One region of the Solibacillus silvestris genome, then DNA from elsewhere that is predicted to be linked to it. Evidence: predicted binding sites of a transcription regulator. Region 1 holds the regulator's gene; each other region holds the start of a gene.
What was found. The regulator CtsR, encoded in region 1, represses protease genes until heat stress. The targets are predictions, from matches to a motif close to ATGGTCAATAAAGGTCAAACA.
Positions count from the first base shown of each region.

Region 1 (4,622 bases):
CGCAATGCTGCCGCCTTTTCAAATTCCTGGCTGGAAACAGCGGCATTCTTTTCAGATTTAATGCCTTCTAATTTATCTTCCAGCTCTTTTAAATTAGGCGGTACTGTATATGAACGCAGACGTACTTTTGAACCTGCCTCATCAATTAAGTCAATCGCCTTATCCGGCAAGAAACGATCGGAAATGTAGCGGTCCGATAATTTTGCCGCCGCTTCCACCGCTTCATCGGAAATTTTCACACGGTGATGTGCTTCATAGCGATCACGCAAGCCTTTAATAATTTGAATCGTCTCTTCAACAGATGGCTCATCAACTTGAATCGGCTGGAAACGACGCTCTAATGCAGCATCCTTTTCAATATATTTGCGGTACTCATCAAGCGTTGTCGCACCGATACATTGCAGTTCGCCCCGCGCTAATGACGGTTTTAAAATATTGGATGCATCAATCGCCCCTTCCGCACCGCCAGCACCGATTAATGTATGAAGCTCATCGATGAATAAAATGATGTTGCCCGCTTGGCGTATTTCATCCATCACTTTTTTCAGACGATCTTCAAACTCGCCGCGGTATTTCGTGCCTGCGACAACTGTTCCCATATCTAAAGTCATTACGCGTTTATCACGCAGTATCTCAGGTACTTCGTTGTTAATGATTTGTTGTGCCAATCCTTCGGCAATCGCTGTTTTACCAACACCCGGCTCACCGATTAGAACTGGGTTATTTTTCGTGCGGCGGGATAATACTTCCACAACACGTGTAATTTCTTTTGATCGGCCGATTACCGGGTCAAGCGTGCCTTCTCGCGCTACCGCTGTTAAATCGCGCGCCAAACTATCAAGCGTAGGCGTATTTACAGTTTGCGCCATATTTGAATTGCCGCTATTATTGGCATCATTATTCCCTAATAGCAGTAAAACTTGCTGGCGCGCCTTATTAATGCTTACTCCGGTATTTGCAAGCACTCGTGCCGCGACACCTTCCCCTTCGCGAATTAACGCCAATAATATGTGCTCTGTTCCTACATATGCATGACCTAGTTTGCGTGATTCATCCAAGGAAAGCTCAATTACCTTTTTCGCACGCGGTGTATAATGAACGATCGGGCCAACTTCTTCCGTACCTTTTCCTACTAGTTCCTCAATGCCTGATTCGATCACTTGAGGACTAATATTGATCGCTTCCAATGCTTTTGCAGCAATTCCGCCTCCTTCACGAATTAAGCCAAGTAAAATATGCTCTGTTCCAATTTCTTTATGCTTAAGACGAATCGCTTCTTCTTGAGCAAGCTGTAATACTTTTTGAGCGCGTTGTGTGAATCGATTAAACATCATAGAAAATCCTCTCCTTTTTCCCCATTGTTTGTAGCTTCATCTTGCTCGTTTAACTTATCTTGCAAAAGCTTCGCACGATACATATCGCGTTCTGCCGGCTGCAATGTAGTGCCTATATATTGCTGAATGAGCCCGGGTTGCATTAAAAGCATGCATTCATTTAATTTACGCTGTGAAATGGATTCCAATAATCCTAAACTTACCCCAAGACGGACATTCGATAAACAGCTTGCGGCTTCTTCACTCGGCAGAATTTTTGCATATTTCAAAGTGCCGAGTGAGCGACTTAGACGGTCTTCCAAAATTGAAGGCGCTCGCATTAATAAATTTTTGCGGGCAAGCTTTTCCTTTTGGATTACTTGCTCCACGACCTCTTGAAGCTCCTGTAATATTGTTTCTTCTGATTTTCCTAAAGTGATTTGGTTGGATATTTGATAAATATTCCCTAAATTTTCACTTCCTTCCCCATATATACCCCGCACTACCATTCCTAATCGTGTCATCATCTGTGTTAATGCATTCATTTGTTTAGTCATCGTAAGCGCCGGCAGATGGAGCATGACAGAGGCTCTGAGGCCTGTTCCGACATTTGTTGGGCAGCTCGTCAAATAGCCGTAGCGGTCTTCATATGCATATGCTAACGACTTACTTAAATAGCGGTCGACATTCCTTGCCTTTTCAAATGCTTCTTTTAAGTTCATGCCTTGGGTCAAACTTTGGATGCGAATATGGTCTTCTTCATTTACTAATATGCTAATGGATTCATCTTTTGTTAAGAAAAACGAACCAATTTTTTTTCTTCGCGCTAAATTTGGACTTATGAGATGCTTCTCCACCAAAATTTGCCGTTGTAAAACCGGCATATCTTTTATTTGGAAGTAAGAAAATTGATAAAGATTCGCATCCGTCGATAATAAGGCCTGCCTCATTTTATCTTCAACTGTTTGTGCTTCTTGTTCTGTAAAACTAATCGGAAATCGAGTATCGGCAATATTACGAGCAAGCCGAATGCGCGTGCTAATGACGATATCCGATTCGCTTTCATGCTGCATCCAGCTAGGACTGGCATTCGTTAAGAAATGCTCGATATTCATGCGTCCCCCTCTCCTTCCTTATTTATTTTATTTTCCAGTCCACGTATTTCATCGCGTATAGAAGCAGCATCCTCAAAGCGTTCCTCAGAAATCGCCTGCTGCATCGAGGCACGGAGCTCGCTGATTTGTTGTTCAATTTTTTCGTTTGATGGCGCTTCTTCTACATAGCCTACATGCTGTGTACCTGCTTGAAGCCGCTCGAGTAGCTGTGGTAATTGCTCACTGAATGTTACGTAACACTGGCCACATCCGAATTTGCCTTGCTTTAAAAACTGGCGGTACGAAAAACCGCAAGATGGACATGCTTTTGGACTGGATGCGCTTGCTGTAGCATTTTCCTTTTTTGCGGTCGTCGGCACAAAATTGAACCAATTCGATATAAGTTGCTGAAGGGAAGTCGGTTCTTCACTCACTTCAAATTGGAATGGATGAAATTGAGTTGCACATACTTCACAATAATGACGCTCAACCTTCTGCCCATTGTGAACTTGTGTAACCATTACATTTGCATGGCGCTGTTTACAATGCTCGCATATCATATTTATCCACCTCTACTTTTCAAAAGAAATCGTTTGCAGCATTGCCTGCATAATGCGCGCTCTAAGCTGGTCACGCAGCGGCAAGCCAACTTGCAATGTGACGCGGTCCAATGCCGCTTTCATAATGCTTGCTTCACGCTCGGTAATAATATCCTCTTCTAACAATCGAAAAATAATACGTTCTGCATTCGTCTGTGCAATTGAATTCCCTATTTGCGTATTCATTTCGTCCAATAAATTTTTCTTCGAGTGGAGGGTTACACGCAAAATCCGAATATAACCGCCACCTCCACGCTTACTTTCCACAAAGTAACCATGCTCGGTCGTGAAACGTGTATTTATGACGTAATTGATTTGTGAAGGAGCACAGGCAAATTGCTTCGCTAATTCATTACGCTTTATTTCAATATGTCCTTGTCCGTCTAATTCAATAACTTCCTTCAAATACCCTTCAATTATGTCAGATATATTCCTCATGCTGTCTCTCACCTCTTATCAACTGACTTTGACTATCTTTGACTTAAATATACAATAAGTAATTTTTAAAATGCAAATAATCGCTCTTCCTTAAGGCTTCCCTAATTTCCCGCCGTTAAATCCCTATTTATGTAAAAAAAGCGATAAGATCTGTAGTAACAGACCTTACCGCTTTTTCATGTTAAACCCAGCGCCCTACAATCGGATAGTTCCAATGTTTGTCTGACAACGCGTTTACGATGCCAATGATTGGCGCAATCCAGAAAATGACTAAGAACAATAATAAGAATGGCAAACCGATCAGTAAAATTGTGAAGAATCCCGCAATTGCAATTAAAATTCCAAATACGATTTGGAACAATAGTGCTTGGATCGCCGTACGCTTTACATCTTCTTCGGAACTTATTAAGAAAAATAGAATCGGTACTAGAAAAGGAGCAAAAAATGCGCTTGCATGAATAATAATTTTCGACCATTTAGATTCCATTTGTAATCAACCTCACTTTTTTTTGTTAGTTTATTTACGATTAACGTTCTTAAAAGTTTCACATAGTTAATAAAAAAATCCCGATTTTTAATATCGAGATTTCTCATGGCGTCCATTTACGTTTAGTAAGGTCCTCTATCATTCGGGTTATCCTCTTTTTGAGGGAATAAAAAATAGGAGATAATTGCCGTTAAAATAGTAGCTCCAATGACGATCAAAATTCGATCGCGGTCGCCCACTTCCGCATAATTGTTCACTAGCATAATATACGAAGCAATTGCCACACCAAGCGACAATGGTAAAACAAATTTCAAACGACCTTTATGAAATTTCATCTTTACAACGCCCTTCGCTTAAAAATATATCGGTTTTCGTTAATTTCTATGATACCTCGTTTAACTTTAAAATACAAATTCTTCTCAAATAAGAACTTATTTTGAAATAATACTGATAATTCCCACAAAAAATAGTAAGATATTTGTATCATAAAATTTTGTGAAATGAGGAAGAGTATGGGTATTTTGTTTTCTAAAACAGCAAAAGCTTCAAATAGACCTTACTTTGATTTAGCTAAATATTCTCAAGAAGTTTATTTAGATGTTTCAAAGTATCCAGATTTAAATAAACAGCTTCAATTATTAAAATTGACGAAAGATGATTTAGCGATCATCAAACAGCTTGAGCCGTTCGC
Region 1 covers NZ_JBQCJW010000008.1:71,990-76,611, forward strand. Annotated here, with positions in the region: gene ACTHOQ_RS07410 (ATP-dependent Clp protease ATP-binding subunit) at 1-1,334, opposite strand, end outside; gene mcsB (protein-arginine kinase McsB) at 1,331-2,428, opposite strand; gene ACTHOQ_RS07420 (UvrB/UvrC motif-containing protein) at 2,425-2,967, opposite strand; gene ACTHOQ_RS07425 (CtsR family transcriptional regulator) at 2,980-3,444, opposite strand; gene ACTHOQ_RS07430 (magnetosome magnetite crystal formation protein family) at 3,626-3,931, opposite strand; gene ACTHOQ_RS07435 (acyltransferase) at 4,054-4,266, opposite strand; gene ACTHOQ_RS07440 (globin-coupled sensor protein) at 4,444-4,622, shown strand, end outside.

Region 2 (4,622 bases), on a different contig from region 1:
CATTCGTGCAAAAGGCGAAAAGATTTACATCGCAAATTTAATGACCCAGCAAGGCGAGACAAGTCACTATACGGCATCACAGCATATTGAGGCGATACATGCACATGTGGGGGAAGCTTTTATTGAGTCGGTATTGATCAATGAAAGGGAGCTCCCTTCTTCAATCTATGAAAATTATTTGGAGGAAAATGCGGAGCCTGTGAAATTTGATGTGGAAAAATTGAAAAAAATGGGCATTAAAATCATTCCGAAAGAGATTGCCCTTATCCATAATGGAACTGTACGTCATGATGCGAAAAACTTAGCAGATTGGCTTTGTGAATATACAAAACAAAAACAACAAACGATGGAGTAAAATCATTCTGAAATAACTACATAGTTTGCTAGGAAAGGGGGAGCACAACGATGTCATTCGCATCAGAAACGAAAAAGGAGCTCACGCAAGTTGAAGCCGATGACAGCAGTCTAAAAGCAGAAGTGTCCGCCCTTATTCGAATGAACGGTTCTTTAAGCTTCGCAAACCGCCAGTTAAGCCTGGATGTTCAAACAGAAAATGCCGCGATCGCACGCCGGCTTTATACAATTGTGAAAAAGCTTTATCCGTATAATGTAGAGCTGCTCGTGCGTAAGAAGATGCGCTTAAAAAAGAACAATGTCTATATATGCCGTGTTCGGGATGGGGCTCGCGAAATTTTGGCCGACTTGGAAATTGTATCAAATTCCTTTGAATTCAATCATACAATTTCGGAAGTTATCATCCCAAAAAATAGTGAGCGTCGGGCATATTTACGCGGCGCCTTTTTAGCGGGGGGATCTGTCAACAATCCTGAAACTTCTTCATATCATTTGGAAGTTTATTCTTTATATAAGGAGCATGGGGAAGCGTTGGCACAGCTCATGAACCGCTATGATTTAAATGCGAAGACAATCGAGCGCAAAAAGGGCTTCGTAACATATTTGAAAGAGGCGGAAAAAATTTCGGACTTTTTAAATTTAATCGGCGCAACACAGGCGATGCTGAAGTTTGAGGATGTGCGCATAGTAAGAGATATGCGCAATAGCGTAAACCGTATCGTTAACTGCGAAACCGCCAATTTAAACAAAACGATTGGCGCCGCGTTAAGGCAAGTGGAAAATATTCGCTATATTGATAATGCTGTTGGATTGGACCAATTACCGGAAAAATTACGGGAAATCGCTCGGCTTCGTGTAGAATACCAGGATGTGACATTAAAAGAGCTGGGCGAGATGGTATCGACAGGGGCTGTCAGCAAATCGGGGGTCAATCACCGCTTGCGCAAGATTGACGAAATTGCCGAAGCACTGCGCCGCGGCGAAAAAATTTAACTTTTTTAACGTGTTTTAAAAATGGGCGAAAAGAATTTCAAGCCCCTGTTGGATAGGAAGTATGCCGGAAAATATGAATAAATGAGAACGATTTCATGGATGGCGTATTCTATTGTTGTTCTTTTCGGATAATTCCGATAAGATGAACTTATAGAAGCGATGAACGGTTGTGAAAGGGAGTATTTCAAGATGATCGAAAAACAAGTGGAAGTCAAGCTGAAATCAGGCTTACAAGCAAGACAAGCTGCGTTGTTCGTACAAGAAGCGAATCGTTTTAAAGCAGATGTCTTTTTACAAAAAGATACAAAAAAAGTAAATGCGAAATCGATCATGGGGATTATGAGCTTAGCGGTCGCAAAGGGGACGGTTGTTACATTATGTGCAGACGGCCATGACGAAGAAAAAGCTATACATGCTCTTCAGCTTCTAATCGAAAAAGCAGACTAATATGAAAAGCACAGCCAGCTCAGCATAGATTGAAGCGGCTGTGCTTTATTTGTGTTGGAGGAGATAGAAGGCAAGGCGCCAACTGATGGCAGAGCACGCGTAAAGCGTTGTTTTTGAACCTCGGCATAGCTGCAATAAAAGCTTGCTGTAAACGACGCAAAATTGCCCGTCCAAATAACAAAGCACACAAGATCAACTCTTGCATGCTTTCGGTTTACATTATTTTTTTAATTGGTTGCGCTCATAGATTTGGTCGATTAGGCCGTACTCTTTTGCTTGCTCCGCTGTCATGAAGTTATCACGATCTGTGTCGCGAGCTAAAGTTTCATAATCTTGGCCACTGTTTTCTGCCATGATGCGGTTCAGCTTTTCACGCAGGTGCAAAATGCGTTTTGCTGCGATTTCGATTTCTGTCGCTTGGCCTTGTGCACCGCCAAGTGGTTGGTGAATCATTACTTCTGCGTTCGGCAATGCGATACGCTTGCCTTTTGCACCAGCAGAAAGCAAGAATGCCCCCATTGATGCAGCCATACCGATACAAATAGTCGATACATCAGGCTTGATGAAGTTCATCGTATCGTAAATTGCCATACCAGATGTGATGGAACCACCCGGAGAATTGATGTATAGGTAAATATCTTTATCTGGATCTTCTGCTTCCAAAAATAATAGCTGGGCAACAATTGAGTTTGCAACATTGTCATCGATAGCGCTGCCTAATAAAATGATGCGGTCCTTTAATAAACGTGAATAAATGTCATATGCACGTTCGCCGCGGTTTGTTTGTTCAATAACTGTAGGAATTAAGTTCATTGAATAATCCTCCCTTTGTTAAAGCTTTTATTCGAATACTGATGCTGAAAAATGGAAAGTATTTCAGCTGTAAACCTATCATACACGTATTAGTCAGTTATGGTCAAATATAAACTCTGAATTTTGCAGTTGAAATTGACGGCGTTCATCTGTATAATGGGAAAAGTTGAACGTATATTATTATATGTCCTCGTGGTGTAATGGATAGCACGTAAGATTCCGGTTCTTAAAATGGGGGTTCGATTCCCTCCGAGGGCGTCACTTGCTTCATTTCTGAAGTAAATGAAATTTGAATAATTCTTGATCTCTCAGCATTCTGAAATTATTTTGCATAGAGAGTATCGCCAAAAATTCCATAAAAGATAAAACTGCGCTACACAAATACTACACATTTTTAATTTTATTTTAATGAGTTGAAAATATTCCTTTTCCACTGGGAAATTTCAAAACTACCCTATAAGTTTCCAATTCCATTATAAATGAAACACACTTCTTATGAAAATTTAAAATTCTTCACTGAAAATCATAGTTTAGACTTGAAAAAAGTGCAGATAATTAGTACATTATTAAATGTTGTGTCTTATCCGGATAGATAGACGCACTTTTGCATAATGCTTAGCAAAAGTCATTTAAAATATATTATCATGTCCTTTATTGGGCACCATTTTACTGTTTTAATATACTTTTCTATACCAATTGTAGAAATAGCTTAATAGCTTACTGTCTACAATCGAGAATGAAGTTTCGCTAGAATAAAGAGAATCACTGTACCGGTTCTTTTTATTCTATATTCATTCTCTTTTAAAATAATGACCAAAGACTACTTCTAAGATTCCCGTCGACGAAGTAGTCTTTTTTTTTTAAAAAGGGCTATTTTGCATATGCAAAATAGCTTTCTTCTATCAACCTAACCTTTCTCCCGCAAAAATAAACCCGCCTTTTCGCAAATTTTTCTAATAACAAACATACTTTATAGAAAATAGGGAATACAACTGACAGCATGCTCAAGCATATTTTGTGAAGAAAATATAATAACAGAATAATAAGATGATGAATAAATATTGAATTATATGAAAGAATCTTATCGAATTTGTTATAAAAATTCATCATAGTGCAATAATAATCATTTTTTTCAAAATTAAATGTTGTATATTAATTGTGAACTTAATATAATTGAACATGTTATTATCAAAAAAATTTAAACATCCAGGAGGATATTCATAATGAGCACGAGAAAATTATTTAAATGGGCAGCTCCTTTAGCGGCAGCGTCGATGATTTTAGCGGCATGTGGAGCAGATGAAAATACAGCAGGAGACAAAGAGTATACGAAAGTCGTAGCAGGAACAGAAGCAACCTATGCGCCTTTCGAGTATTTGGATGATAAAGGAAGCGTTGTCGGATTGGATGCCGATATTTTAACGGCAATCGGTGAAGAAATGGGCATCGAAACAGAAATAAAAAATGTTGGCTGGGACTCGATGATGAGCCAAGTAACAACAGGCGAAATCGATATGGGTGCAGCTGCGATCACGATTACAGATGATCGTAAACAAACATATGATTTCACGGATCCATATTATGAAGCGACATTATTAATTGTGACGAAGGAAGATTCGGCGATCGCTTCAATGGAAGATATTAAAGATGAAAAAATTGCGGTTCAAATTAATACGACAGGCCATCTTGCGGCACAGGATTTGCAAGGGAAGGCAAGCTCGAATATTTTGGCCTACGAAAACTTCTCTGTGGCGCTTACTGAAGTGTTAACGGGATCAGCAGAAGCAGCAATCGGTGATAATGCAGTAATTTTAGAATACTTAAAGAATAATCCGGATTCAGGCTTAAAAGCAGTTGAGGATGATTCATTCGAAACAGATTACTTCGGCTTTATGGTGAAAAAAGGCAATACCGAGCTATTGAATATTTTAAATGAAGGTCTTCAAAAAATTAAAGACAATGGCAAGCTAGCTGAAATTACAGGCACAGAAATCGAATAAGCGACAATGAAGTTA
Region 2 covers NZ_JBQCJW010000010.1:48,964-53,585, forward strand. Annotated here, with positions in the region: gene mgfK (gluconeogenesis morphogenetic factor MgfK) at 1-355, shown strand, start outside; gene whiA (DNA-binding protein WhiA) at 406-1,347, shown strand; gene ACTHOQ_RS08770 (HPr family phosphocarrier protein) at 1,537-1,794, shown strand; gene clpP (ATP-dependent Clp endopeptidase proteolytic subunit ClpP) at 2,014-2,607, opposite strand; tRNA gene ACTHOQ_RS08780 (tRNA-Arg) at 2,794-2,865, shown strand; gene ACTHOQ_RS08785 (basic amino acid ABC transporter substrate-binding protein) at 3,831-4,607, shown strand.
Region 2: clpP (ATP-dependent Clp endopeptidase proteolytic subunit ClpP) is a predicted target of CtsR. The motif match lies at 2,697-2,717, and genes of this name have one in related genera.

Region 3 (4,622 bases), on a different contig from region 1:
GATAAGGAAACATGGATCGTCGTTATTAATAATAGTAGTAAAACGAAGCGTGTCCATATTCCAGTAGCCGAGTTTGGTGAAGGAAAAGAGATACGCGGAATGTTCAACAGTGAAATCATTCGCGAAAATAAAGACGGCAATTATACGATTATTTTGGATCGTGAGATGGTGGAAGTGTATCAAGTAATCGATGCTCGAGGCATTAACACTTCCTATGTCGTTGCTCTTGCACTTGTCGTTGTGCTGTATGCCGCATTCATGGTAGTCATCATGAAACGCGGAAAAAAACGTCGTGCTAATTCTTCTTCAAAATAATGGCAAAACAGCCTAGAGAAGCAGCTATCCCGCTTTTCTAGGCTGTTTTTAATGGACAAGTAAGGCCGGTCCTTGCCAATTGAAGCTTCATTTTATAACTTCAGCCGATCCTGTAAAAACTTCGCAATGCCGTCTTCATTATTGGATAATGTAATTTCATTGGCGATACCCTTCAAATCATCAATTCCATTGCTCATCGCTACACCTACACCTGCATATTCAATCATTTCCAAGTCATTGTCCTCGTCCCCAAATGCGATAATACGCTCGCGGGGGATACCCATTTCCTTTGCAATATGGTCGATGCCAACCGCTTTGCTCAATCCTTTATGAACAATTTCGATGATCGGGAAAGGCGCGCCCCAGCGGCGGTGTTCGATTAACTCTGCGTGGACATCTTGAAGATGCTGGCGAATGATCGGTGTATTGACATCATCTGCTTGAATCAATAAGCTTGTCGGGTTTTGCAATAATGTACGCGTCAAATCCCCGGTTAAAATATTCGGGCTGCCCATATGGAGCATTTGGAGCATTCCTTCATCTTCGCGATGGAGATACACATCATCCATCACTTCAGCAATTAGATTATCATATTCGTATTTATGAACCGATTCCACAACATCATGGACAACGCTTAAATTTACAGTTGTATGAATTGATTGCCACATCGGATTTTTAGGATGGTGAATGAGTGCCCCGTTGAAATTCACAATCGGAGTCGTTAAGTTCAATTCATTATAGTAAAGCTGACTCGCACGATACGGACGTCCAGTCGCAATCATCACTTGATGACCTGCTTGCTTAGCTTTAAATAATGTTTCCTTTGTAAGCGAGGAAATCGTTTTATCGTCCGTTAATAAAGTACCGTCTAAGTCTAATACAATTAAATGTTCGTTCATGAGAGTAAGCCTCCTTTAGCATGGGTATAATTGTAACGTGTAAAAATAACATTCGTCAAAGTTTTGAAACAATGACAAAGTTTTGTTAAGGTAAACGAAGAGGTGAGAAATATGATAGTAAAGCAAGAGCGATGGAAGGCGATTCCATTATTGCATGTATATGATGAAACGATGGACGAGCAAACACCAGTCGTCATTTTTCTGCATGGTTTTTTAAGCGCAAAGGAGCATAATTTGCATTACGCTTATCAGTTTGTGCAACAAGGTGTGCGTGTTATACTGCCTGACGCATTAATGCACGGAGAGCGATCCAATAATTTAACGGAAGACCAGATGAATTATAACTTCTGGAAAATTGTATTGAAGTCAGTTGAAGAAGTACATACTATTTATGAAGAATTGAAACTGAAAAAATTAGTAACGAGCGACAAAATAGGGATCGCCGGAACATCAATGGGAGGGATTGTGACGTCAGGATGCTTAGCCATTTATCCATGGATTCAATCTGCAGGGATTTGCATGGGAACGACAAGCTATACAAAGCTCGCTCTTCACCAAGCTGAAGAACTGAAGCAAAAAGGGGTCGCATTTCCGATGTCGGAAGAACAGCAAATCGGCTTAATCCGGATGCTTGAAAAATTCGATATGGAAAAACATGCTGCATTTTGGGCAAACAAGCCGATCATTTTTTGGCATGGCCAGCGGGATACGGTCGTTCCTTATTGTATGAGCCGAGATTATTATGAGCAACTTGAAAAGGCCAAAAAAACAGAGCATATTATTTATTTATCAGAGTCTAAAGCAGGACATGCCGTATCGAGAAACGGAATTTTGCAAGTGACGAAATTTATGGCGCAACGTTTGGCATAAATCATTCGTTCTGATATGATAGACGTTAACACCATGTCGAAAGGGGAAACAAAAAATGGCAATTGATCAAGATATGAAAGACAGCATGCTTGGAGCTTTAGAGAACGTAATCGACCCTGAGCTGGGCATCGATATTGTCAACTTAGGTTTAGTATATGAAGTGGATTTAACAGATGAAGGCTTGGCAATTGTCACAATGACATTAACATCAATGGGCTGCCCTCTTGCTCCGGTAATTGTTGACCAAGTAACTACTGCATTAAGCGAACTGCCTGAAGTAAAGGAAGTTAAAGTTGATATCGTATGGCAACCAGCATGGTCTAAGGACAACATGTCCCGCTATGCAAAAATGGCGCTGGGTATTCGTTAAGCCTCAAAAACAGGGCTGTCCGGAAAAATCGATTTCATCGGTTTTACCGGACAGCTTCTTTTTTATATCGTTTTTTGTTGAGCGAAGAAAATAAACCACGTTTTTCTAATCTATCCTGCAAATAGCAAGCGGACAGTTTTCGCATTCGATTTCACGCTTTAAATAATTTAAATCCAATATTGTAATATAGCTTTTTTCGATTGCAATGACTTTATCCTTCCGCAAATCGCCCAACATACGGTTAATCATTTCCCGGCTTGTCGCGCATAAATTGGCGAGCTCGGTATTTGTCAATGCTATTTTTATATTCGCTTCGTTTGGAGATGGAAATTCGCCAAATGTGTTCGCAAGGCGGATTAATGTTGAGTAGAGCGCACCTTTTTTGCCGTGCAGCACTAAATCGCGAAGGCGTGTTTGATTTTTCATATTTTCCGTTTGCAGCCAGGTTAAATAAGCGGACATCATAGTAGGCTCTGCAATAAAAAATTTTTCCAGAATATCGTGATGGATTGAAAAAAGCTCCGTATTTGTTAGCGACTTTGCAGTTGTCGTATGAAATGGACATGAGCAAAAAATCAAATTTTCGCCGATTAGGCTGTTCGCTCCGCAAATGCGGAGTGTCAATTCTTTGCCGCTTTCGGATTCTTTGCTTATTTGAACATTCCCGCTTTTAATAAGGAAAAGATGATCAGAGCGCCCGCCTTCTTGAAAAATATGCATCCCTTTTTCCAGCTTTAAAGCAGTCCCTTCCGTTTGGATAAGCGACATAATTTGTTCAGGAATTGTTTGCAGCAAATGGATCATCACCTCTTCTCCCGTAATTTTGGAAACTGAATATTCCAGTTTATTCTAAAAGTATCATACTAAAAAATTAGAGTCAAACTGGTTTATTTCTAATTCTTTATGTTGATGATGGGGGCAATTTATCACGGTTCACGCATAAGCTTCTGAAATTTCTCAAAAAAGAGTGCAAAAATTTGAGATTTGACTAAATTTGACCTATAATCAAATTAGTCAATAAAGGTCAAACTATTGAAGGGGTGCACTATATGCAATTTAATCAAACACAAGATAATCGTCCGCCATTAGAGCAGTTCGGACGCAATCTAATTGAACAAGTAAAGAGCGGCAAGATGGATCCGGTCATTGGGCGCGATGAAGAAATCCGCAATGTCATTCGAATCTTATCACGCAAAACAAAAAACAATCCAGTATTAATAGGCGAACCCGGTGTTGGTAAAACAGCAATCGTCGAAGGTCTGGCACAGCGCATTGTCCGAAAAGATGTACCTGAAGGGTTAAAGGATGCAGAGCTGTATGAGTTGGATATGAGCGCACTTATTGCGGGGGCGTCATATCGGGGGCAATTTGAAGAGCGTTTAAAATCCGTGTTAAAGCAAGTGAAGGAATCTGAAGGACGCATCATTTTATTTATTGATGAAATTCATACAATTGTCGGTGCCGGAAAAACAGATGGAGCAATGGATGCAGGAAATATGCTGAAGCCAATGCTGGCACGCGGTGAACTGCATTGTATAGGGGCAACGACATTAGATGAATATCGCATGTACATCGAAAAAGATCCGGCTTTGGAACGTCGCTTCCAGCAAGTAATGGTGCGAGAACCTTCCATTGAAGATACAGTTTCGATTTTACGCGGCATTAAAGACCGCTTTGAAGAGCATCACCGCGGTGTACGCATCCATGACCGCGCGATCATCGCAGCCGCCCAACTGGCAAACCGTTATATTACGGACCGTTTTTTACCGGACAAGGCAATTGATTTAATCGATGAAGCATGTGCGATGATCCGTATTGAAATCGATTCGATGCCACAGGAGCTCGACCAATTAACACGTCGTCTCACACAGCTTAAAATTGAGCAGCAAGCATTGAAAAAAGAAAAAGACGATGCGAGCAAAAAGCGGCTTGAAATCATTACAGATGAAATTGACGCTTTGGAAAGCTCGATGAAATCAATGAAAGATCAGTGGGAAATCGAGAAAAATGGATTACAAATCGTACGGGATAAAAAAGACGAACTGAAAAAATATGAAGCAGAACGTGATAGCTTATTCGTCTCAGGCAACAATCTGGCCCGGGCAAGCGAATTGCAATACAGCAAAATTCCGAAGCTCGAAAAGGAAATTGCGGAACTGGAAAAGCAA
Region 3 covers NZ_JBQCJW010000005.1:20,484-25,105, forward strand. Annotated here, with positions in the region: gene ACTHOQ_RS04450 (alpha-amylase family glycosyl hydrolase) at 1-315, shown strand, start outside; gene ACTHOQ_RS04455 (Cof-type HAD-IIB family hydrolase) at 408-1,214, opposite strand; gene ACTHOQ_RS04460 (prolyl oligopeptidase family serine peptidase) at 1,326-2,084, shown strand; gene ACTHOQ_RS04465 (metal-sulfur cluster assembly factor) at 2,140-2,454, shown strand; gene ACTHOQ_RS04470 (Crp/Fnr family transcriptional regulator) at 2,560-3,258, opposite strand; gene ACTHOQ_RS04475 (ATP-dependent Clp protease ATP-binding subunit) at 3,504-4,622, shown strand, end outside.
Region 3: ACTHOQ_RS04475 (ATP-dependent Clp protease ATP-binding subunit) is a predicted target of CtsR. The motif match lies at 3,465-3,485, and genes of this name have one in related genera.